DNA from 2 places in the Planomonospora antibiotica genome. Region 1 is predicted to be linked to the other one. Evidence: riboswitches for the same ligand, from Rfam matches in the RefSeq annotation. Region 1 holds a riboswitch; the other holds the start of a gene.

Region 1 (10,612 bases):
GCAACCTCTCCGTCAACTCCCACTCGTCGGTGCGCTACTGGACGCCGTTCGGCGGGTTCAAGCAGTCGGGGCTCGGCCGCGAACTGGGGGCGGACGCCCTGTCCGCGTTCACCGAGACCAAGAACGTCTTCATTTCGGAGGATTGATGCAGGGAGGACCGATGCAGCGCCTGCAGGACCGGGTGGCCGTCATCACCGGCGCGGCGAGCGGGATCGGGCTGGCCACCGCGCGCCGGTTCGCCCAGGAGGGCGCGAAGGTGGTCTGCGCCGACGTCGACGAGACCGCAGGCGCGAAGGCCGCCGCCGAGGTGGGCGGCCTGTTCGTGCGCGCCGACGTCACCGACGAGGGCGACGTGGTCCGGATGTACCAGGCGGCGGCCGACGCCTACGGCGGCGTGGACATCGCCTTCAACAACGCCGGCATCTCCCCGCCGGACGACGACTCGATCCTGGAGACCGGCCTGGAGGCCTGGCGCCGGGTCCAGGAGGTCAACCTGACCAGCGTCTACCTGTGCTGCAAGCACGTCATCCCGCACATGCGGCGGCGCGGCGGGGGCTCGATCGTCAACACCGCGTCGTTCGTCGCGGTGATGGGCTCGGCGACCAGCCAGATCTCCTACACCGCCTCCAAGGGCGGCGTGCTGGCGATGTCGCGGGAGCTGGGCGTGCAGTTCGCCCGCGAGGGCATCCGGGTCAACGCGCTGTGCCCGGGACCGGTGAACACCCCGCTGCTGCAGGAGCTGTTCGCCGCCGACCCCGAGCGGGCGCGGCGCCGCCTGGTGCACGTCCCGCTCGGCCGGTTCGCCGAGGCCGCCGAGATCGCCGCCGCGGTGGCGTTCCTGGCCTCCGACGACGCGAGCTTCGTCACCGCCTCGCAGTTCCTGGTCGACGGCGGCATCTCCGGCGCCTACGTCACCCCGCTGTAGCCGTGCCCCGTCCCGTCATCGGCGTCACCTGCTACGTCGAGCCCGCCCGCTTCACCGTCTGGGAGACGCCCGCGGCGCTCCTGCCGTACGACTACGTCGACCACGTCGTCCGGGCGGGCGGCCAGCCGGTGATCCTGCCCCCGGCCGGCGACCCCTCCGTCCTGGCCGACCGCCTGGACGGGCTGATCCTGGTCGGCGGCGGCGACATCGACCCGGCCCGGTACGGCGAGCGCCCGCACGAGCGCACGAGCCATGTCCGGGGCTTCCGCGACGACGCCGAGCTGGGGCTGGTCCGGACGGCCCTGGACCGCGGCCTGCCGTTCCTGGGCGTCTGCCGCGGCCTGCAGATCCTCAACACGGCCCTGGGCGGCACCCTCTGCCAGCACCTGCCCGACGCGGTCGGCCACACCGGGCACGCCCCCGCGCCGGGCGCCTTCGGACGCATGCCGGTACGGCTCTCCCCCGGCAGCCGGATCGCGGCGATCCTCGGGGTGGAGACCGACGACGTGGCCCACTACCACCACCAGGCCGCCGACCGGCTGGGCGACGGCCTGACCGTGACCGCCCGGAGCCAGGACGGCACCGTCGAGGCCGTGGAGCTGGCGGACCACCCCTTCGCCCTGGCGGTCCAGTGGCACCCCGAGGCCGACGACGAATCGGCCCTGTTCGAGGCGCTCGTCGGGCACGCCCGCCGCTGAGCGCGCCGGCGGCCGGGGCAGGGGGGCACGACGGCGGTGGTGGCGGGGCGGCGGAGAGGTCCCGGCGGGGGATTTCGCTCGGCGGTCCCGGGCCGTTAGGCTGGCCGCGACACCGATGTGAACCCCGTGCGGGAGAGCGTCCTGACATCCAGGCCAGGACCCCTGAAGGAGCAAGCCCTCCCCGCGAACCTCTCAAGGCAAAGGACCGTGCGGGTAGGTGCCCTCTGGAAAGCAGGCCCCCGAGGTCTCGCCGAAGGTGAAAGTCCGGTAAAAACCGGGCGAAACTCTCAGGCATCCACGACAGAGGGGGAGGATGCTCTCATCCGACCCATGCCTGAGGTGCGATCATGCCCCGACCCACGCCACTGCGCGGCGTCCACACGTCTCTCGGCGCGACCCTGACCGACTTCGCGGGCTGGCTCATGCCGCTCCGCTACGGCAGCGAGTCAGCCGAGCACAACGCGGTCCGCCAGGCCGCGGGCCTGTTCGACCTCTCCCACATGGGCGAGATCTTCGTGACCGGGCCGCAGGCCGGCCAGGCCCTCGACTACGCGCTCGTCGGCCACCTGTCCGTGCTGGAGCCCGGCCGCGCCCGCTACACCATGATCGTCAACTCCCGCGGTGGCGTGCTGGACGACCTGATCGTCTACCGCCTCGCCCCCGAGGAGTTCATGGTCGTCGCCAACGCCTCCAACTACCCCGCCGTGGCCGCCAGGCTCGCCGAACGGGCCAAGGGCTTCGACGCCGTCGTCGAGGACCGCTCCGAGCAGTACGCTCTCGTCGCCGTCCAGGGCCCCAGGTCCCAGGAGATCCTCGCCGCGCTCACCGACGCCGACCTCGGCGGCCTCAAGTACTACGCCGGGCTGCCCGCCACCGTCGCCGGCCGCGAGGCGCTCATCGCCCGCACCGGCTACACCGGCGAGGACGGCTTCGAGCTGTTCGTCGCCAATGACGACGCCGAGCCGCTGTGGACCGCGCTCACCGAGGCGGGCGAGCCGCACGGCCTGCTCCCCGCCGGCCTGTCCGCCCGCGACACCCTCCGCCTGGAGGCGGGCATGCCGCTGTACGGCAACGAGCTGTCCACCGCCCTCACCCCGTTCGACGCCGGCCTCGGCCGTGTGGTGAAGTTTGACAAACCGGGCGACTTCGTCGGCCGGGCGGCCCTCGAACCCCTCAAGGACGTCCCCCCGGCCCGCCGTCTGACGGGCCTGGTCGCGGCCGGCCGCCGCGTGCCCCGCCACGGCTACCCGGTGGTGCTGGCCTCCGGCGGCAGCACCGTCGTCGGCGAGGTCACCAGCGGGGCCCCCTCGCAGTCGCTCGGCAGGCCCGTCGCCATGGCCTACGTGGACACCGCCGCGACGGGGGAAGAGCTGGCGGTGGACATCCGGGGCCGCCACGAGCCGGTCGAGGTCGTCGACCTGCCTTTCTACAGGAGGAACAAGTGAGCAGCATTCCCGACGAACTGCACTACACCAAGGAACACGAGTGGATCGCGGGCGTCGACGACGGCCTGGTCCTCACCGTGGGCATCACCGCCTACGCCGCCGAGGCCCTCGGTGACGTGGTCTACGTGCAGGTCCCCGAGGTCGGCGCGACCGTCGCCGCCGGCGACGCGGTCGGCGAGGTCGAGTCGACCAAGTCGGTCAGCGACATCTACGCCCCCGTCGGCGGCGAGGTCGTCGAGGTCAACACCGCCGTCGTCGACGACCCCTCCCTGGTCAACGGCGACCCGTACGGCGAGGGCTGGCTGTTCCGCGTCCGCCTCGAAGGCGACGCCGCCGACCTGCTCTCCGCCGAGGAGTACACCGCCCTCACCTCCGGCGAATCCTGAAATCTTCTCTCCCGCGCCGTGATCGCGCGCGCCGCCCGGCGCGCGCGGTCCCGGTGACGTAAGGACAAGGACCGATCAATGGCGATCAGCGTCTTCGACCTCTTCAAAATCGGCATCGGCCCCTCCAGCTCCCACACCGGCGGACCGATGGCCGCCGCCCACCGCTTCGCCCGCGGCCTCGACCGCGACGGCCTGCTGGACAAGACCGCCCGCGTCGAGGCCGTGCTGTACGGCTCCCTCGGCCTGACCGGCAAGGGCCACGGCAGCGACAAGGCCGTCCTGCTCGGCCTGTCCGGCGAGAAACCCGAACTCGTCGACGTCGACACCGTCGACGAGCGGCTGGCCGCCATGAGGTCCTCCGGGACCATCCGGCTGTACCGCTCCCGCGAGATCCCCTTCGTCGTCGGCGAGGACCTCGTCTTCGAACGGAAGATCTCACTGCCCGGCCACCCCAACGGCATGCGCTTCACCGCCTTCGACGAGAACGGCGAGACCCTCCGCGAGAAGGTCTACTACTCCGTCGGCGGCGGCTTCGTCGTCGACGAGAACGCCACCGGCGCCGACCGCATCAAGGCCGACGACACCGAACTGCCGCACCCCTTCACCACCGCCGCCGAACTGCTGGCCCGGTGCCGCGAGACGGGCCTGTCCGTCTCCGGCCTGATGCTGGAGAACGAGAAGGCCTTCGGCCGCACCGAGGACGAGATCCGCGCCCGCCTGCTCGACCTGTGGCGCGTCATGTCCGAGTGCGTACGGCGCGGCATCGCCAAGGAGGGCATGCTCCCCGGCGGCCTCAAGGTCCGCAGGCGCGCCCACCAGCTCCACCGGCAGTTGCAGGCCGAGGACCCCGGCAGCGACCCCCTCCAGACGATGGACTGGGTCTCCCTGTTCGCCCTCGCCGTCAACGAGGAGAACGCCGCCGGCGGCCGCATCGTCACCGCCCCCACCAACGGCGCCGCCGGCATCATCCCCGCCGTCCTCACCTACTACGACCGCTTCGTCCGCAGAGCCGACGGCGCGGACGGCCGGCCGGGCGGCGGCGCGGACGACGACGGCGTCGTCCGCTTCCTGCTCACCGCCGGGGCCATCGGCGTGCTGTTCAAGGAGAACGCCTCCATCTCCGGCGCCGAGGTCGGCTGCCAGGGCGAGGTCGGCTCGGCCTGCTCGATGGCCGCCGCCGGACTCACCGAGGTGCTCGGCGGCACCCCCGAGCAGGTGGAGAACGCCGCCGAGATCGGCATCGAGCACAACCTCGGCCTGACCTGCGACCCCGTCGGCGGCCTGGTCCAGATCCCGTGCATCGAGCGCAACGCCGTCGCCTCCATCAAGGCCATCACCGCCGCCCGCATCGCGCTGCGCGGCGACGGCCGGCACTTCGTCGCCCTCGACAAGGCCATCAAGACCATGCGCGACACCGGCCGCGACATGCTCGACAAGTACAAGGAGACCAGCCGCGGCGGCCTCGCCGTCAACGTCATCGAGTGCTGACGGCGGACGTCCGCCCGGCAGGCCGGCCGGGCGGACATCCGGGCGGACGCTGCGAACACCCTCAAGCACCGCCAAGTCCGTCATCGCGGACGAGACCGCCCGTCCCTGGGACTATCGTGGTCAACCTGTTCGTGAAGGTCAGGGAGGTCGCGTGACGACGGAAGCCCAACCGGCGGGCCGCTTCCTCCGCGCCCACTGGCTGTTCCTGGTCGCGCTGCCGGCGGGCGGCGCCCTGCGGGCCCTCGCCGTACTCGGCTACCGCCCCGCCCTGTGGTTCTGGCCCGACTCCTTCACCCACCTCGACGCCGCCCTCGCCCTCCGCCCCACCGAGTCGCACTCCTCCGGCTACCCCCTCTTCCTGCGGCTGCTGAGCCCGCTGCAGAGCGTGCAGGCCGTGGTCGTCGCCCAGCACCTGCTCGGCCTCGCCACCGCCTGCTGCGTCTACCTCCTCCTGCGCCGCCTGGCCGGGCTCCCCGGCTGGGGCGCCACCCTCGCCGCGCTCCCCGCCCTGCTCGACGCCCACCAGATCCAGCTCGAACACCTCGTCACGGCGGACGCGCTCTTCCAGACCCTCACCGTGCTCGCCCTCACCCTGCTGCTGTGGAACCGCCGCCCGTCCGCCCGGACCGCCCTGCTCGCCGGCACCCTCCTGGCCGCGGCCGCCGCCACCCGCGTCATCGGCCTGCCGCTGCTCCTGCTGGTCCTCGTCTGCCTGGCCGTCCGCCGCGCCGGCTGGAAAGCCGTCACCGCCGCCGCCGCGGCCGCCGCCCTGACCCTCGGCGCGCACGCCGCCTGGTTCAGGACCGAGTTCGGCGACCACGGCCTGACCCGCGGCAACGCCCACCTCTGGGCCCGCACGACGACCTTCGCCGACTGCGCCCGGATCAGGCCCACCGGCCCCGCCGCCGCCCTCTGCCCCGCCGAACCGCCCGGCGAGCGCAAGCCGCCCCCCGCCTACCTCTCGGACGGCGGCTCGCCGCTGAACAGGTTCCAGGGCTCCCCCGCCGAACGCGACGCGCTCGCCGGCGACTTCGCCCTGCAGGCCGTCAGAGCCCAGCCCGCCGACTTCCTGCGCACCGGACTCACCGACCTCGCCCACGTCTTCGACTGGGACCGGCGCGTCTACCCCACCACGGAGGACCAGAGCGCCCACGTCTTCCCCGACGCCGCCGCCTCGCTACCCGACACCCCCGCCGCCGGCGGCCGCACCGCCGCCGAGCTCGCCACCGCCTACCAGGCGGACCCCGGCGAACCGCGCCTCGTCGACCCCTACGCGAGCTGGCTGCGCGCCTACCAGGAACACGGCTTCCTGCGCGGACCCTTCCTCGGCGTCGTCCTGGCCATCGGCCTGATCGGCGTCCTGACCCGCTGGCGGCGCCTCGGCGGCGCCCTCCTCCCGCCCTGGACCGCGGCCGCCGCCCTGATCGCGCTGCCGCAGTTCACCTCGGCCTTCGACCACCGCCACGCGGCGGTCGCCGCACCCCTCGCCTGTCTGGCCGCCGGACTGGCCTTCGGCGGGCGCGACTCCGAGACCGCCGCCGACACCCCCGGCGCCCCCGCCGAGGACCCCGTGAGCCCCCCGGACCAGGCCGCCCGGCGGGCCTCAGCGACGGCGGACGTGCACCCGGACGGAGACCCCCAGCGCATCGTCCCCTACCGCCCGCCGAACCCTGTCGACGGCGTCCTCGTTCATCCGCGCTACGAGCTCGCCGACGTCGGTCGCGGGCCCGCAGCGTACCCCGATCCGGATCCGGTCCCCCTCGACCGTCCGGACCCGGACCCGGCTCAGCCCTTCGACTTCTTTAAGCGCGACCCCCAGCATCGCGATCCCGGTCTCACTGCGGCGGCCCCGCCGCCCCCAGCCCAGGGACCGCAGCAGCCAGCGGACCGCGACAAGCCCCAGTACTACAAGTACTAGCGCCGCCAGCCACCCCGCCCCGGGGTCCTCCGCCAGCCGCGCCGGCAGTCCGGGGTCCAGCACCGGCGCCTCCGCCGCGTGCCCCGGGACCTCCCCCAGCCCGCGCAGCACGCCGTACGCCCCCGCCCCGGCCAGCACCAGCCCGGTGACGGTCAGACCGATGCGATTGCCCAGATACGCCCTCATCAGCCCCTCCGCCCGCCCGGACCACCCGGAAACACCCTCATCGGACCCCCGACCCCGGAGACCGCCCGGAAACGCCCTCATCGGACCCCCGGCCGCGCAGACCGTCCGGAAAGACCCTCATCCGATCCCCCGGCCGCGCAACCGCACCACGACCTCGTCACCGCACACCGCGCCCAGAGCGGCCAGCCGGTCCCCGACCTCCGCCCCCACCCGGCGCAGCAACCGCCCCGTCCCGTCCGTCTCCGCGACCACCAGGACCTCCACGCCGCCGCGGCCCAGCCGCACCCGCGCCCGGCCCACCCCGTCCACCGACTCCGCCGCGGCCCGCAGCGTACGGCGCAGCCCCGACCGGGTCAGGCCGATCACCGCCAGGGGATCCCCCGTCTCCAGCGGCACCAGCCGGGGCCGCCCGGGCACGACCGCCACCGCCACCAGCGCCGCACCCACCGCCACCACGCCCAACGCCGCCCCCAGCACCACCGGGTCCGACCAGCTCAGCGCACCCGGCCCGGCCGCGAGCCGGCCGTACACCGCCAGCGCCGAGGACGACCCGCTCAGCAGCGTCACCGTGCCCGCCGCCAGCGCGGACAGCACCACCGCGGCCGCCAGCGCGACCACCGCGCCCGCCGGGCCCCGGCTCGGCCGCAGCAACCGCGCCGCCCTGCGCCCGCCCGCCTGCGGCCGCGGCCCCTCGGGCGCCTCCGGCGCGCCTCCCGGGCCCGCCAGGATCTCCTGGAGAGTAGTCATCACCCGGCCAGGTCTACGGCGCCCACCCCCGCCCCGGTACGGCACGACGCACCGGCCCACGCGATTGCTGACCCGATCCGGAGGAAGAATTTACCCGCGGCCGGTTAACATGAGAGCTACTCATGTATGGTCGGGCGGAGTTATCCTGCCCCCATGGACGACCGCCAGCGCTACGACCGGGCCACCGCGCACCTCGAACCCCCGTTCGCCGTGCTCGACCTCGCCGCCCTGCGCGCCAACGCCGCCGACATGACCCGGCGCGCCCGCGGCAAACCCATCCGCGTCGCCAGCAAGTCCATCCGCTCCCGCCCCGTCCTCCAACGCATCCTCGCCATGGACGGCTACACCGGCACCATGGCCTACACCCTCCCCGAAGCCCTCTGGCTCGCCTCCACCGGCCTGCGCGACATCCTCGTCGCCTACCCCACCGCCGACCGCACCGCCATGACCCGGCTCACCACCGACCCCCGCGCCGCCCGCGAGATCACCCTCATGGTCGACCGCACCGACCACCTCGACCTCATCGAGACCGCCACCGCCGGACTCCGCGACCGCCACGAGATCCGCCTCTGCCTCGACGTCGACGCCGGCTACACCGCCCTCGGCGGCCGCCTGCGCGCCGGAGCCCTCCGCTCCCCCGTCCGCGACGCCGACCAGGCCGCCGACCTCGCCGCCGACATCGCCAAACGCCCCGGCCTCCGCCTCACCGGCGTCATGGCCTACGAAGCCCAGATCGCCGGAGTCGGCGACGACCCGCCCGGCCACCCCCTCACCGCCCGCGCCATCCGCTGGATGCAGGCCCGCTCCCGCCGCGAACTCATCCTCCGCAGAGGCCGCATCGTCCAGGCCGTCCGCCAGTTCGCCGACCTCGAATTCGTCAACGGCGGCGGCACCGGCAGCCTCGCCACCACCACCCGCGAGAAAGCCGTCACCGAACTCACCGCCGGCTCCGGCTTCTACCACCCGCGCCTGTTCGACTTCTACCGCGGCTTCACCGGCCGCCCCGCCGCCCTCTTCGCCCTGCCCGTCGTCCGCCGCCCCGCCCCCGGCGTCGCCACCGTCCTCGGCGGCGGCTACACCGCCTCCGGCACACCCGGACCCGACCGGCTCCCTCAGCCCTACCTGCCCTGCGGCCTGCGCTACGACCCCCGCGAAGGCGCCGGCGAAGTCCAGACCCCGCTCATCGGCCAGCCCGCCGAAGACCTCCGCCTCGGCGACCGCGTATGGTTCCGCCACGCCAAGGCCGGCGAACTCTGCGAACGCTTCGCCACCCTCCACCTCATCGACGGCGACGAGATCGTCGACGAGGTCCCCACCTACCGGGGCGAGGGCCGCACCTTCCTCTGACCCCGCCGCCCACCGGAGCACCGGCCCCACCGGGCCTCGCCCCGAGAGGGCCGCGCACCACCGCCCACCGGAGCACGGAACCACACCGGGCCCCGCGAAGGACCACGCATCCCACCCACCGGAGCACGGGGCCGCACCCGCGGCCCCGCCCCGCACGCCGCCTCCGGCGGCACGTCACCTCCGGCGGCGCCGCCTCACCAGCAGGACCGCCGCCCCGACCACCAGGACCGCCCCCACGCCGATCAGCACCGGCGCCAGACCCGGCGCCTCGTCCGCCCACAGGTCGTCCCCGGGCTCACCCGCCGGTTTCACCGGACGCGGCGAGACCCCCACCGCGTCACCGATCCTGTCCCCGACGGACGCGACGAACTGCTTCGCGTTCGCCTCCACCCTGGCCACCGTCCGCCGCGCGACGTTCTTCGGGCGCACCCGGTCCGCGATGGCGTCGACCGTCTCGGCCAACTCCGCCCGCGTGCGCTCGATCCGCCGCTCCAGCTCAGCCGGATCGGTCTCCGCCATGGCTCTCCTCTCGTCGCCCTCGACGACGATCAGTCTCTCAGGTCCGACGCTCCCCTGACACTTCGGGCAGGCCGGTAAGTTGACCAGGGAGAACCATTCCTCGGAGGAAACGTGACGAAACTCGAACCAGGCGACGCCGCCCCGGAGTTCGCCCTACCGGCCGCCGACGGCACCACCGTCTCCCTCGACGCCCACCGCGGCAGGCGCGTCATCCTGTACTTCTACCCCGCCGCCATGACCCCCGGCTGCACCAAGCAGGCCTGCGACTTCCGCGACAGCCTCGACTCCCTCACCGCCGCGGGCTTCGCCGTACTCGGCGTCTCCAAGGACACCCCCGCCAAGCTCGCGAAGTTCGCCGAGCACGACGCGCTGACCTTCCCCCTGCTCTCCGACCCCGAGCTGGAGGTGCACAAGGCCTACGGCGTCTACGGCGAGAAGACGATGTACGGCAGGACCACCGTCGGCGTCATCCGCTCCACCTTCGTCATCGACGCCGACGGAAAGGTGGAGAAGGCCCTCTACAACGTGAAGGCCACCGGCCACGTGGCCCGCCTCCGCCGCGAACTCGGTCTCGGCTAATGAGGTGCGGTTGGTGCCTTTACCTGAACTAGGATGGCACCGGCCGTATCGGCGGGGCCGTAGTCCAACGGCAGGAGACGCATGACTTAGGATCATGACAGTGCGGGTTCGAATCCCGCCGGCCCCACAACCGAGAAGCGGTAGCCACGCTGGTAGCACCCCAGGTAGCATCGATGTCATGGAGCTAAGCGTCAGCTTGCCCGAAGAAGACGTGGCCTTTCTCGATGAATACATCGATCAGACCGGCACCGCCTCTCGATCGGCCGCGCTCCATGCAGCGATAGCCCTGCTTCGCACGGCCAAACTGGAAGAAGAGTACGACTTCGCCTTCAGCGAGTGGGAAGGCAGTGAAGACGCCGCGCTGTGGGAGGCCA
Region 2 (10,612 bases), on a different contig from region 1:
GGCCGAGCCCGCCGGCCCGGACGACGACGCCGAGCCGTGGCTGCCGCCCTCCAGGGGCGGCGGCAGCGCGGCGGCCGACGCGGATTTCGAGCGGGGACTCGACGCCCTGCTGGCCGGCCTGACCCGCGGCTGACCGTCCCGGGCCGGCGCGGAAGGCCCGGGACGCGGAAGGCGGCTCCGGCCGGGTCTCCGGTTCGCAACCGATCGTTTACACAATCTCCGGCGTGTCGCACTTGGCCGGTTATCGGGTGATGCGGCACGCTGTGTCATAGGTCACACAGCGGTGTCATAGGTCACGTCCCCGGCTGGGACCGAAGGGCCACTTCCAATGGCCCTCAAACGGTCCTAACTGACTATGTCGCACGGGTGTGACCCGTCGCACACTTGAGTTGTCCAGTGTGCGCGCCTCACCCCGTTCGAGGCGCGCACCGTCATATGCCAACCGCAAACGCTCGTCCCCCGTCATACGTGGGAACGGGGTCCCGTCGGTGACGGTGTCCGCCGATCGCCGACGTCGACCCCGGCGAGCCGACACGAGAGATCTGGAGGCACGCCGATGTGCCCGCACGAGCCGTCCTGCCCTTCCGCCGATGGGCCGGGCCGCGAGGCCGCCCGCACCGTGGTCGCCCACCCCGAGCAGGGGTGGAGCCTTCTCTGCAACGGCGTGGTGCTGTTCGAGGACACCGGTGAGCTGCTGCCCGACGGTGCCGTCATCGAGCCGCACCGCCCCTTGGCCGGCGTCTCCTGAGCATCCGCGTCGCCCGGGGCGGGCCGCGCTCCACCTGATCGGCGCCGGGTCCGCGCTCTGCCCGATCAGCGCCGGGTCCGCGCTCCGGCGTCGAGCCACCCGGCCACGGCCTCGCCCACCCGGGCGGGGTCCTTCTTCAGGTCGTGTCCCTCCCCCGGCAGCACGACCAGGCGTGCGACGTCCTCCGCCTCCGGCATGCCGAAGGGGTCCCGGTCCCCGCTGACCGCCAGCACGTCCACGCCCGCAGCGCGCAGTTCCTGCGCGCGGGAGCGCTCCGGCCTGCCCGGAGGGTGCAGCGGGAAGGCCAGTGCGACGACCGCCTCGGCCCCCACCGCGCCCGCCGTACGGCAGGCCACCCTGGCCCCGTTGCTCCGCCCGCCCTGCACCATCGGCAGGCCGGGGTGACTCCGGCGGAGCTCCGCCACCGCGGCCGCCCACGCCTCGTCCTGCTTGACCGCCGAGCCCGGCGCCCGCGCACCGCGCAACCGGAACGGCTGCGTCACCCTGGCGACCAGGCCGCCGATCCCCAGCACGGCGTCCCGTACGGCCAGCAGGTCCGGCGCGTCCACTCCCCCGGCCGAGCCGTGCGTGAGGACCAGTAGGAACCGGGGGTCCGGAACCGGGTCGATCTCGGCCCGCGCAGGGCCGTGCGGCGTCACGATCTCCATGGGGGAACGCTACCGGTGCCGTCCGCGGATCTCGTCCTCATGACCGATGCCATGCCCCCGCGCAGGGTGCAGACTGGGAACGTGCAGGAAAACCACGACATCCGCCAGGACATGCGCGCCACCCTCGACGCCCGGCGCGAACTGGGCCCCGAGTACGAAACGGCGCTCGTCGAGTCGTTCGTCGAGCGGCTCGACGCGACCATCGCCGCCCGCGTGCGGGCCGAGGTCCATGCCACCGGCTCCTCGCCGTACGGACCGCCCCCCAAGAAGCAGCGCAGGAGCGGTGATTCGTCGGCCACGATCGCGCTGGGCTCGCTGGGCATCGGCATCCCGCTGACCGGCATCGCCGCGGGCGAGGCCGGGGTCGCCGGACTGCTGCTCGCCTGGGGCGGCATCATCGCGGTCAACCTCGCCCACGCGCTGGGCAACTGGCGCCGCCGCGACTACCGCGACTACTGATCCGGTCGCCCCCTCCGGGGCCGTGCCGTCCGCGGAGGGGTGGTCCCGCGGGAGGATCGGCCACCGGGCCGGCGGCCCGGCCCCGAGCGGTCACGGTCCGCCCGCGCTCACAGGTCGCGGTCGCGGCGCAGCCGGACCTGGGCGGCCAGCCGCTCGTCGGCGTGGCCGAGGCCGTAGCCCCACACCCGCTCGGCGTCCTCGTCGCGCCCGCGCAGCGGGAGGGTCCGGGCCAGGAGCTCGATGGCCAGCGCGCTCGTCTCGACGTCGCCGCCCTCCTCCACCGCCCCCTCGAACTCCGCGCACGCCAGTTCCAGGTGCGCCACACCGAGCAGCACCCGCAGCCGCGGCGGATCGGCCACGTCCGGCACCGCCAGCGCCTCCAGGAGCACGTCGGCCGCCTCGCCGGGCTCCCCCTCCTCCAGGAGGAACTCCGCCAGCCGCTGGGCCGCCCGGGAGGCGATCTCGGGGTCCCCGGTGGCCAGGGCGGCCCGCAGCGCCTCCTCCGCCTCCCTCTCGTCCGCGGCCAGCCGGGCCAGGGCCATGTGCGCCAGCGGCGCGTAGCCGGGGTTCCCGAGCCCCAGGGCGGCCTGCCAGGCCGCCCTGGCCTGATCGGTCAGGTCCTCGCTCTCGAAGCTCTCGGCGAGCAGGCAGGCCGCCTGTGCGGCGAACTCCGGATGACCGGTCGCCAGCGCGGTGCGCGCGGCGGCGCGGGCCCCCGGCACGTCCCCCCGCTCCTGGAGCACCACGGCCAGCCCCACCGCCGCCTGGGCCCGGTCGGGCCCGTCGGCTTCGGCCGCCAGCTCGGCGAGGATCGCGGCGGCGCCGTCCAGGTCGCCGTCCTCGGCCAGCCTGCGCGCGACCTCCAGGGGGTGTGTGTCGACGTCCGGCATTCAAGATCCTCCCCGGGTAAGGAACGGCCCCGAGCCTAACGACTCGGGGCCGTCCGCGTCTTCGCATACGCGGTGATCCGTGCGGCTTGCGCGGGCGGGCCGTACGGCGGGCGGGTCAGTCCTCGTACGCCTCCAGCGGCGGGCAGGAGCAGACGAGGTTGCGGTCGCCGTAGGCCTGGTCGATGCGGCGCACCGGCGACCAGTACTTGCCCTCGCGCAGCGACGGCACCGGGTAGGCGGCCTCGGTGCGGGTGTAGGCGTGGGGCCACTCGTCGGCGGCGACGCAGTCGGCGGTGTGCGGCGCGTTGCGCAGCGGGTTGTCGGTCCGGTCGTAGGCCCCCGAGGCGACCTTCCCGATCTCCTCCCGGATCGCGATCATCGCGTCGCAGAACCGGTCGAGCTCGGCCAGGTCCTCGCTCTCGGTCGGCTCGATCATCAGCGTCCCGGCCACCGGGAAGGACATGGTCGGCGCGTGGAAGCCGTAGTCGACCAGGCGCTTGGCCACGTCGTCGACGGTGACGCCGGTCTCCTTGGTGATCTGGCGCAGGTCGACGATGCACTCGTGGGCGACCAGCCCGCCCCGGCCGGTGTACAGGACCGGGTAGTGCGGGGCCAGCCGGCGGGCCAGGTAGTTGGCCGACAGGATGGCCTGCTCGGTCGCGGCCTTGAGGCCCTCGCCGCCCATCATCCGGATGTAGGCCCAGGAGATCGGCAGGATGCCGGCCGAGCCGTACGGCGCGGCGGAGACCGGGCCGACCGCCGAACCCTCGCGCAGCGGGTGGCCGGGCAGGTAGTCGGCGAGGTGGGCGCGGACCGCGACCGGGCCGACGCCGGGACCGCCGCCGCCGTGCGGGATGCAGAAGGTCTTGTGCAGGTTCAGGTGGGAGACGTCGGCCCCGAACTCGCCGGGCTTGGCCAGGCCGACCAGGGCGTTGAGGTTGGCGCCGTCGACGTAGACCTGGCCGCCGGCCTCGTGGACCAGCTCGCAGACCCGGGTGATGCCCTCCTCGTACACGCCGTGCGTGGACGGGTAGGTGACCATGATCGCGGCGAGCCGATCGCGGTGCGCCTCGATCTTGGCGGTCAGGTCGTCGAGGTCGACGTTGCCGTCGTCGTCGCAGGCGACCACGACCACCTTCATGCCCGCCATGACGGCGCTGGCGGCGTTGGTGCCGTGCGCCGAGGACGGGATGAGGCAGACCTCGCGCCCGGCCTCGCCCCGGGCCCGGTGGTAGGCGCGGATGGCCAGCAGGCCGGCGAACTCGCCCTGGGAGCCGGCGTTGGGCTGGATCGACACGGCGTCGTAGCCGGTGACCTCGGCCAGCCAGCGCTCCAGCTCCCTGATCAGCTCCAGGTAGCCCTCGGCCTGGTCTGAGGGGGCGTACGGGTGCAGGCCGGCGAACTCCGGCCAGGTGATCGGCTCCATCTCGGTGGTCGCGTTGAGCTTCATGGTGCAGGAGCCCAGCGGGATCATCGACCGGTCGAGCGCGACGTCCTTGTCCTGGAGCCGGCGCAGGTAGCGCAGGAGCGCGGTCTCGGAGCGGTGGGCGTGGAAGACCGGGTGGGTGAGGTAGTCGCTCGTGCGGAGCAGCTCGGCGGGGAGCGCGTCGTGCGCGGCGGCGTCCAGGTCGGCCAGGACCGCGCCGCTGACCTCGAAGGCGGCCAGGACCTGCTCCAGGTGGAGCAGCTCGGTCCTCTCGTCGCAGCTGACGCCCACGTGGTCGGCGTCGACCAGGCGGAGGTTGACCCCGTTGTCGCGGGCGGTCGCGACGATCCGCTCCGCGCGGCCGGGCACCCGGGCGAGCACGGTGTCGAAGAAGACGTCGTGCACGACCTCCACGCCGCCCTGGCGCAGGCCCTCGGCGAGCACCACGGCGAGCCGGTGCACGCGCCGGGCGATCCGGCGCAGGCCGTCGGGACCGTGGTGGACGGCGTACATGCCGGCGATCACGGCGAGCAGCACCTGCGCGGTGCAGATGTTGCTGGTGGCCTTCTCCCGGCGGATGTGCTGCTCGCGGGTCTGCAGCGCGAGCCGGTAGGCGGGGCGCCCGTCGGCGTCCTGGGAGACGCCGACCAGCCGGCCGGGCATCTGCCGCTGGAGGCCCTCGCGGACCGCCATGTAGGCCGCGTGCGGGCCGCCGAAGCCGAGCGGGACGCCGAACCGCTGGGAGGAGCCGATCGCGATGTCCGCACCGAGCTCGCCGGGCGGGGTGAGCACCGTCAGGGCCAGCAGGTCGGCGGCGGCCACGACCTGGGCGCCGCGGGCGCGGGCGGCCTCGGCGACCGCGCGGAAGTCGCGGACCCGGCCGCTCGCGCCGGGGTACTGCACCAGGACGCCGAAGCACTCGGGGAGCTGTCCGGACAGGTCGCTCTCGACCAGCTCGATGCCGAGCGGCTCGGCGCGGGTGCGCAGCACGGCCTTGGTCTGCGGCAGCGCGTCGGCGTCGACCACGAACACGTCCGACTTCGCCCGGCCGGCGCGGCGGGCCAGGGTCATCGCCTCGGCCGCGGCGGTGGCCTCGTCCAGCAGGGAGGCGCCGGCGATGTCGAGCCCGGTGAGGTCGGAGACGACGGTCTGGAAGTTGAGCAGGGCCTCCAGCCGGCCCTGGGAGATCTCCGGCTGGTAGGGCGTGTACGCGGTGTACCAGCCGGGGTTCTCCAGCAGGTTTCGGCGGATGACCGCGGGGGTGACCGTGTCGTGGTAGCCGAGGCCGATCATCGAGGTGAGCACGGTGTTGCGGGCGGCCAGCGCGCGCAGCTCCCCGATCGCCTCGGTCTCGCTCGCCGCCGAGGGCAGCTCCAGCCGGTCCGCGGAGCGGATCACTTCGGGCACGGCCACCGCGGTCAGGTCGGCGACGGAGGCGAATCCGACCGCCTCCAGCATGCGGGTCTGGTCGGCGTCGTCGGGCCCGATGTGGCGGGTGGCGAACGGCGGGGGAGCGAGCTCGCTGAGGGGTGACAGGTCGGTCATGGGAAGCCTCCCGAGGCGGTGGAGACCGGCGCTGGGCGCGGGCGTACGGGCCGGATCTCCCCCTCTGTCATCTCGACCTGAGAGCTTCACCTGCCCCTGGCGGGGAGGCTTTCACCGTCGGTGAGACGCGCCTGGCGGACGCACCTGCTTTCCAGAGTTGCCTCGTCCGTGCGGTACAGGGTGCCTGAGAGATTCCGGGGAGGTTGCTCCTTCGGCGCCCCGATCATGGTCGGGGTCTCTCCCGCACAGGGTCGTCAGCGAGACCAACTTTACCCCGTGCGCCGAGCCTGCCGACGGCGGGCCAGCTCATCGCCGGGGTGATCGCCTAAAGGGCCTTCGTCGCTCTCCGCACGCTCGCCGGGGAGCTCCGCCAGGGAGCCCTCCACCTCCTGCCAGACCCGGCCCAGGGCGATGCCGAACACGCCCTGGCCGCCCTGGAGCAGGTCGATGACCTCGTCGGGCGAGGTGCACTCGTAGACGCTGGCCCCGTCGCTCATCAGGGTGATCTGGGCCAGGTCGCCGGCCCCGCGGGAGCGCAGGTGGTGCACGGCGATCCGGATCTGCTGCAGGGAGACGCCCGTGTCGAGCAGGCGTTTGACGACCTTGAGCACCAGGATGTCGCGGAAGCCGTACAGCCGCTGGGTGCCGGAGCCGTGCGCGGCCCTGACCGTGGGCTCGACCAGCCCGGTACGCGCCCAGTAGTCCAGCTGCCGGTAGGTGATCCCGGCAGCGGTGCAGGCCGTGGGGCCTCGATAGCCGACGTCGGCGGGCGGGCTCACCGGTCGCCCGTCGAACAGCAGGCCTTCTTCTCCGGCGCGCTGGCGCGCCGACCGGCGCCGCCCCGGATCATCCTGGCCGGCCGCCTTTCCTTCGCCGCTGCTGACCGCCACTGCGGACCTCCGGCTTTCTCTCATCCCATGGCCTGATCTGGGGGTTTGTACACGGCCACAGGTTCACTCGCACCGTAAGACTGGGATCTGCCTCAGTCAACGACCCCACTCGGCGCGTCGTGAAGCGTAAATGCACCGAAATTCCTACCCCGCACGGCCGAAGTCCTCCGGCGAGATCTGGTCAAGGAACTCCCTGAACTTCTCCACCTCGTCCTCCTGCCCCTCCTGGTCCTCGGGGATGATCACTCCGGCCTCCCTGACCACGTCCTCGCTGGCGAAGATGCGGGCGCCGGTGCGCAGGGCCAGGGCGATGGAGTCCGACGGCCGGGCGCTCACCTCGGCGCCGTTGGAGAACACCAGGTCCGCGAAGAAGATCCCCTCCCGGAGCGCGACGATGTTCACCGTGGTCAGCCGGACACCGAGCGCGTCGATGACGTCACGGAACAGGTCGTGCGTGAGCGGCCGGGGCGGCGGCTCCTCGGCCTGCGCCATGGCGATCGCGGTCGCCTCGGTCATCCCGATCCAGATCGGCAGGTAGCGCTCCCCGTGTGCCTCCTTCAGCAGGACGATCGGCTGGTTGGAGGGCATCTCGACCCGGACGCCCACGACCTCCATCTGCAACACGGGCTGCTCCGTTTTCGCTGGGTTCAACCGTTTCATTCAACGTAACACCCGCGGGGGCGCGGGCGCCCGGTCAGGCCCTCACCGGCCCAGGACCCCACGAACACCGGAACGCAGCAGGGAGGCGTGCAATTCCAGCAGCAGGCCGGAGATCTCCCTGGCGGTCTCGTCCGCCCGGTCGATCGCACCGGGCGCGCGACGGCGCAGCAGCGGCGCGACGGCCTGCTCCACGAGCCCGGCCTCCCGCTCGGCGGCGGCCCTGACCGCCCTCAGGTGGCGGGCCCGGAGGCCGAAGGCGGACAGCGCGCCGACGCTGCGGGCCACGGCCAGCGCCTCGGCGTCGTAGTGCCGGGCCACGGCCGCCAGCAGTCCGTAGTCCTCGAGCTCGGCCAGGGTCTCCTCGTCGATCTCGGCGGCGGCCAGGAGCTCCTCGCGGCTGAGCCGGACCTCCGGCTGCGCCTCCGAGGGCACGGCGCGCGGCCGGGCGACGGGCCGCTCCTCGCGGTCGGCCTCCTCCAGCCGATCCTTGATCACCCGCAGCGGCAGGTAGCGGTCGCGCTGCTCGCTGAGGATGTAGCGGAGCCGCTCGACGTCGGCGTAGGTGAACTTGCGGTAGCCGGAGGGACTGCGCTCCGGCTCGATCAACCCCTCGCCCTCCAAGAAACGGATCTTGGAGATGCTGACGTCGGGGAACTCGCCCTGCAGCAGGGCGAGCACCTCCCCGATGCTCATGTGCGCACGAGCGGCCTGCGGGCTCATCATCCTCCAGCGGCGCCGCGGGTGAGGAACACCAGGCGGAACTTGCCGATCTGCACCTCGTCACCGCCGTAGAGCGGGACCTCCTCGATCCGCTCGCGGTTGACGTAGGTGCCGTTGAGGCTGCCCACGTCACGGACGGTGAACACGCCTCCGCCGCGCCGGTAGAACTCCACGTGGCGCCGCGAGACGGTGATGTCGTCCAGGAAGATGTCGCTCTCCGGGTGGCGGCCCACGGTGGTGAGGTCACTGTCCAGCAGGAAGCGACTGCCGGCGTTGGGTCCGCGCTGGACGACGAGCAGGGCCGTGCCCGGGGGCAGCTGCTCGACGGCCTGCCGCTCGGCGAGGAGCGCCTCCCCTGTCTCCGCCTCGTAGGCCTCGATCCCGGAGAGGGAGATCGTCGACGTGCTGTCTCCGGGTGTCTCGGCTCTGGTCAGCGGCGACCCGCAGCGAGAACAGAAACGCGCGTCCTCGGGGTTGGCATGACCGCACTGCGTGCAGTAGACGCTCGGCATCGATCGGCTCGGCCTCCTACCGCGAAGGCGCGGCAACGGTGCTCGGGGATGCGCGCCTCGCTTCTTCGCTTCTCAAGTGTTTGCTCAAACTGCGAATGCCGCAACTTACGCCGCTGAGGCGCAAAGGTCAAGGCGAGCACTGGACCGGGGGTTCGGTCGGGGACAAAGTTACAGGCGGGGAAGGCCCAAGGTCCATATCTTCGCCAAGTCGGGCGCGTCGTGCCGCCTGCCGGGTCCTCCCAGGTCCCTCAGGCCTCTCCCGGCCCGGGGCCCCGCCCCGCAGGCCTCTCCCGTACCCGGTTCTCCCTCGTCCCGCGGAGCCTCTCCCGTACCTGGTTCTCCTGCGTCCCGCGGAGCCTCTCCCGCCTCGGATCCCCTGCGCCCCGCAGGCCCTCGATCCCCGCCCGTCCGGCTCACGGGCCGGCCGCCCGTTCCACGATCCGGGCCCAGTGCTCCAGCAGGACCTGCGCCGAGTCGGCGTCGGAGCCTTCGGCCCACAGGTGGGTGACCGCCTCGGAGGGGTCGGGCAGGATGAGCGTCCAGCTCCCGTCCTCGCCGACGACCCGCACGCCGTCGGTGGTGTCGATGCGCTGGCGCTCGGCCGCCTCGATGACCGAGCGCATCACCGCCCCCTTGGCCGCCCAGGGGGTCGGCACCGTACGGCGCAGCAGCCTGGCGACGGGGATCCTGGCGTCGATCTGGCTGAGCGAGAGCCGGGTTCTGGCGACCAGGCCGAGCAGGCGCAGGAAGACCGCCAGCCCGTCCACCGCCGGGCCGAACTCCGGCACGATGAACCCGCCGCGCCCGTCCCCGGCGAACACCATGTCCGGCGCGCGGGAGGCCGCGGTGAGCGCGTCGAGCGCGGTGGAGGTCCACTCGACCTGCACGCCGTGGAAGCGGCAGACCTGCTCGGCCACCCGCGTGGTGGTCACCGGCAGCGCCACCCTGCCGCCGCGCCGCTCGGCCGCGACCAGGTCCAGCACGACCAGCAGGGCGCGCTCCTCGCTGATCAGCTGGCCCGTCTCGTTGACCAGCGAGACCCGCTCGCCCACCGGATCGAACCGCACCCCGAACGCCGCCCGGGAGGAGCCGACCAGCTCCGCCAGGCGCTGCAGGTCGCGGCGGCGCTCGGCGAAGGTCTCGGTGGGCGAGGCCTCGTCCAGCCGGTTGTTGACGGTCAGCACGTCGACCCCGACCCGGCCCAGCAGGCTCGGCAGCACCAGGGAGGAGGTGCCCCCGGCGCAGTCGACCACGACCTTCATGTCGGCGTCGCGCACCCCGGTCATGTCCACCCGGCGCAGCAGTTCGTGGGTGTAGTCCTCGACCACCCGCGGGGGGAAGCCGAGCTCGGCGATCTCGCCGGGGAAGGCCCGGCGGAACTCCTGGCGGGAGAAGACCCGTTCCAGCTTCCGCTGCGCGGACCGGGACAGGTCGGCGCCGCTGTCGTCCATGAAGACGATGTCCACGCTCTGCGGGTCGCCCGCGGTGGTGCGCAGCGCGATCCCGCCGACGGCGTTCTCCTTGGCCGTGTGGAAGCGGGAGACGGGCAGCGGGGTGGCCTCCAGGTCCAGCACGTTGATGGCACTGGCGTTCAGGGCGCTGATCACCGCCCGCTTCAGGGCCCGCGCCGCGCGCGAGGAGTCGCGGGAGGTGACGACCGAGGCGCCCTTGCGCAGCGTCGTGGCGTAGGCGCTGGCCAGCCGTACGCACAGCTCGGGGGTGATCTCGACGTTGACCAGCCCGGAGACCCCGCGGGGACCGAACAGGCTGCGCTGGCCGCGGGACTCCCAGATCACGCTGGTGTTGACCACCGCCCCGGCCTCGACGGTCTTGAACGGGTAGACCTTGACGCCGGAGGAGACGTAGGCCTCGGCCTCGATGACGCACTCGTCCCCGATGACGGCGCCCTCCTCGATCCGGGCCCCCGTCATCAGGTCGCTGTTCTTGCCGATGACGCAGCCGCGCAGGTGGACCCCCGGGCCGACGTAGACGTTGTCGTGGACCACGGCCCGGTGCAGGAAGGCGCCCTCGCGGACCACCGCGTTGCTCCCCAGCACGGTGTACTCGCGCAGCTCGGCGCCGGCCTCGACCTTG

Evidence for each region. A riboswitch is a leader RNA that binds a small molecule or an ion and turns the genes downstream of it on or off. The one in region 1 is predicted to bind glycine.
Region 2: it holds a riboswitch for glycine, as region 1 does, so the genes downstream of both, gcvP (aminomethyl-transferring glycine dehydrogenase) here and gcvT (glycine cleavage system aminomethyltransferase GcvT) in region 1, are expected to answer to the same signal.

What each region holds. Positions count from the first base shown of each region.
Region 1 covers NZ_BMQE01000022.1:21,629-32,240, forward strand. Annotated here, with positions in the region: gene IEZ06_RS20185 (aldehyde dehydrogenase family protein) at 1-146, shown strand, start outside; gene IEZ06_RS20190 (3-oxoacyl-ACP reductase) at 161-925, shown strand; gene IEZ06_RS20195 (gamma-glutamyl-gamma-aminobutyrate hydrolase family protein) at 928-1,623, shown strand; glycine riboswitch at 1,743-1,841, shown strand; glycine riboswitch at 1,842-1,937, shown strand; gene gcvT (glycine cleavage system aminomethyltransferase GcvT) at 1,971-3,068, shown strand; gene gcvH (glycine cleavage system protein GcvH) at 3,065-3,454, shown strand; gene IEZ06_RS20210 (L-serine ammonia-lyase) at 3,533-4,942, shown strand; gene IEZ06_RS20215 (hypothetical protein) at 5,094-6,860, shown strand; gene IEZ06_RS20220 (DUF6286 domain-containing protein) at 7,164-7,793, opposite strand; gene IEZ06_RS20225 (amino acid deaminase/aldolase) at 7,947-9,140, shown strand; gene IEZ06_RS20230 (DUF3618 domain-containing protein) at 9,315-9,659, opposite strand; gene bcp (thioredoxin-dependent thiol peroxidase) at 9,771-10,238, shown strand; tRNA gene IEZ06_RS20240 (tRNA-Leu) at 10,292-10,365, shown strand; gene IEZ06_RS20245 (DUF8778 family protein) at 10,417-10,612, shown strand, end outside.
Region 2 covers NZ_BMQE01000016.1:38,245-48,856, reverse strand. Annotated here, with positions in the region: gene IEZ06_RS16695 (TetR/AcrR family transcriptional regulator C-terminal domain-containing protein) at 1-133, shown strand, start outside; gene IEZ06_RS16690 (DUF5999 family protein) at 557-748, shown strand; gene IEZ06_RS16685 (alpha/beta hydrolase family protein) at 814-1,416, opposite strand; gene IEZ06_RS16680 (hypothetical protein) at 1,498-1,875, shown strand; gene IEZ06_RS16675 (hypothetical protein) at 1,983-2,765, opposite strand; gene gcvP (aminomethyl-transferring glycine dehydrogenase) at 2,881-5,736, opposite strand; glycine riboswitch at 5,898-5,990, opposite strand; gene IEZ06_RS16665 (MerR family transcriptional regulator) at 6,006-6,626, opposite strand; gene IEZ06_RS16660 (bifunctional nuclease family protein) at 6,771-7,250, opposite strand; gene ftsR (transcriptional regulator FtsR) at 7,329-7,979, opposite strand; gene IEZ06_RS16650 (double zinc ribbon and FHA domain-containing protein) at 8,006-8,518, opposite strand; gene IEZ06_RS16645 (mannose-1-phosphate guanyltransferase) at 8,932-10,612, opposite strand, start outside.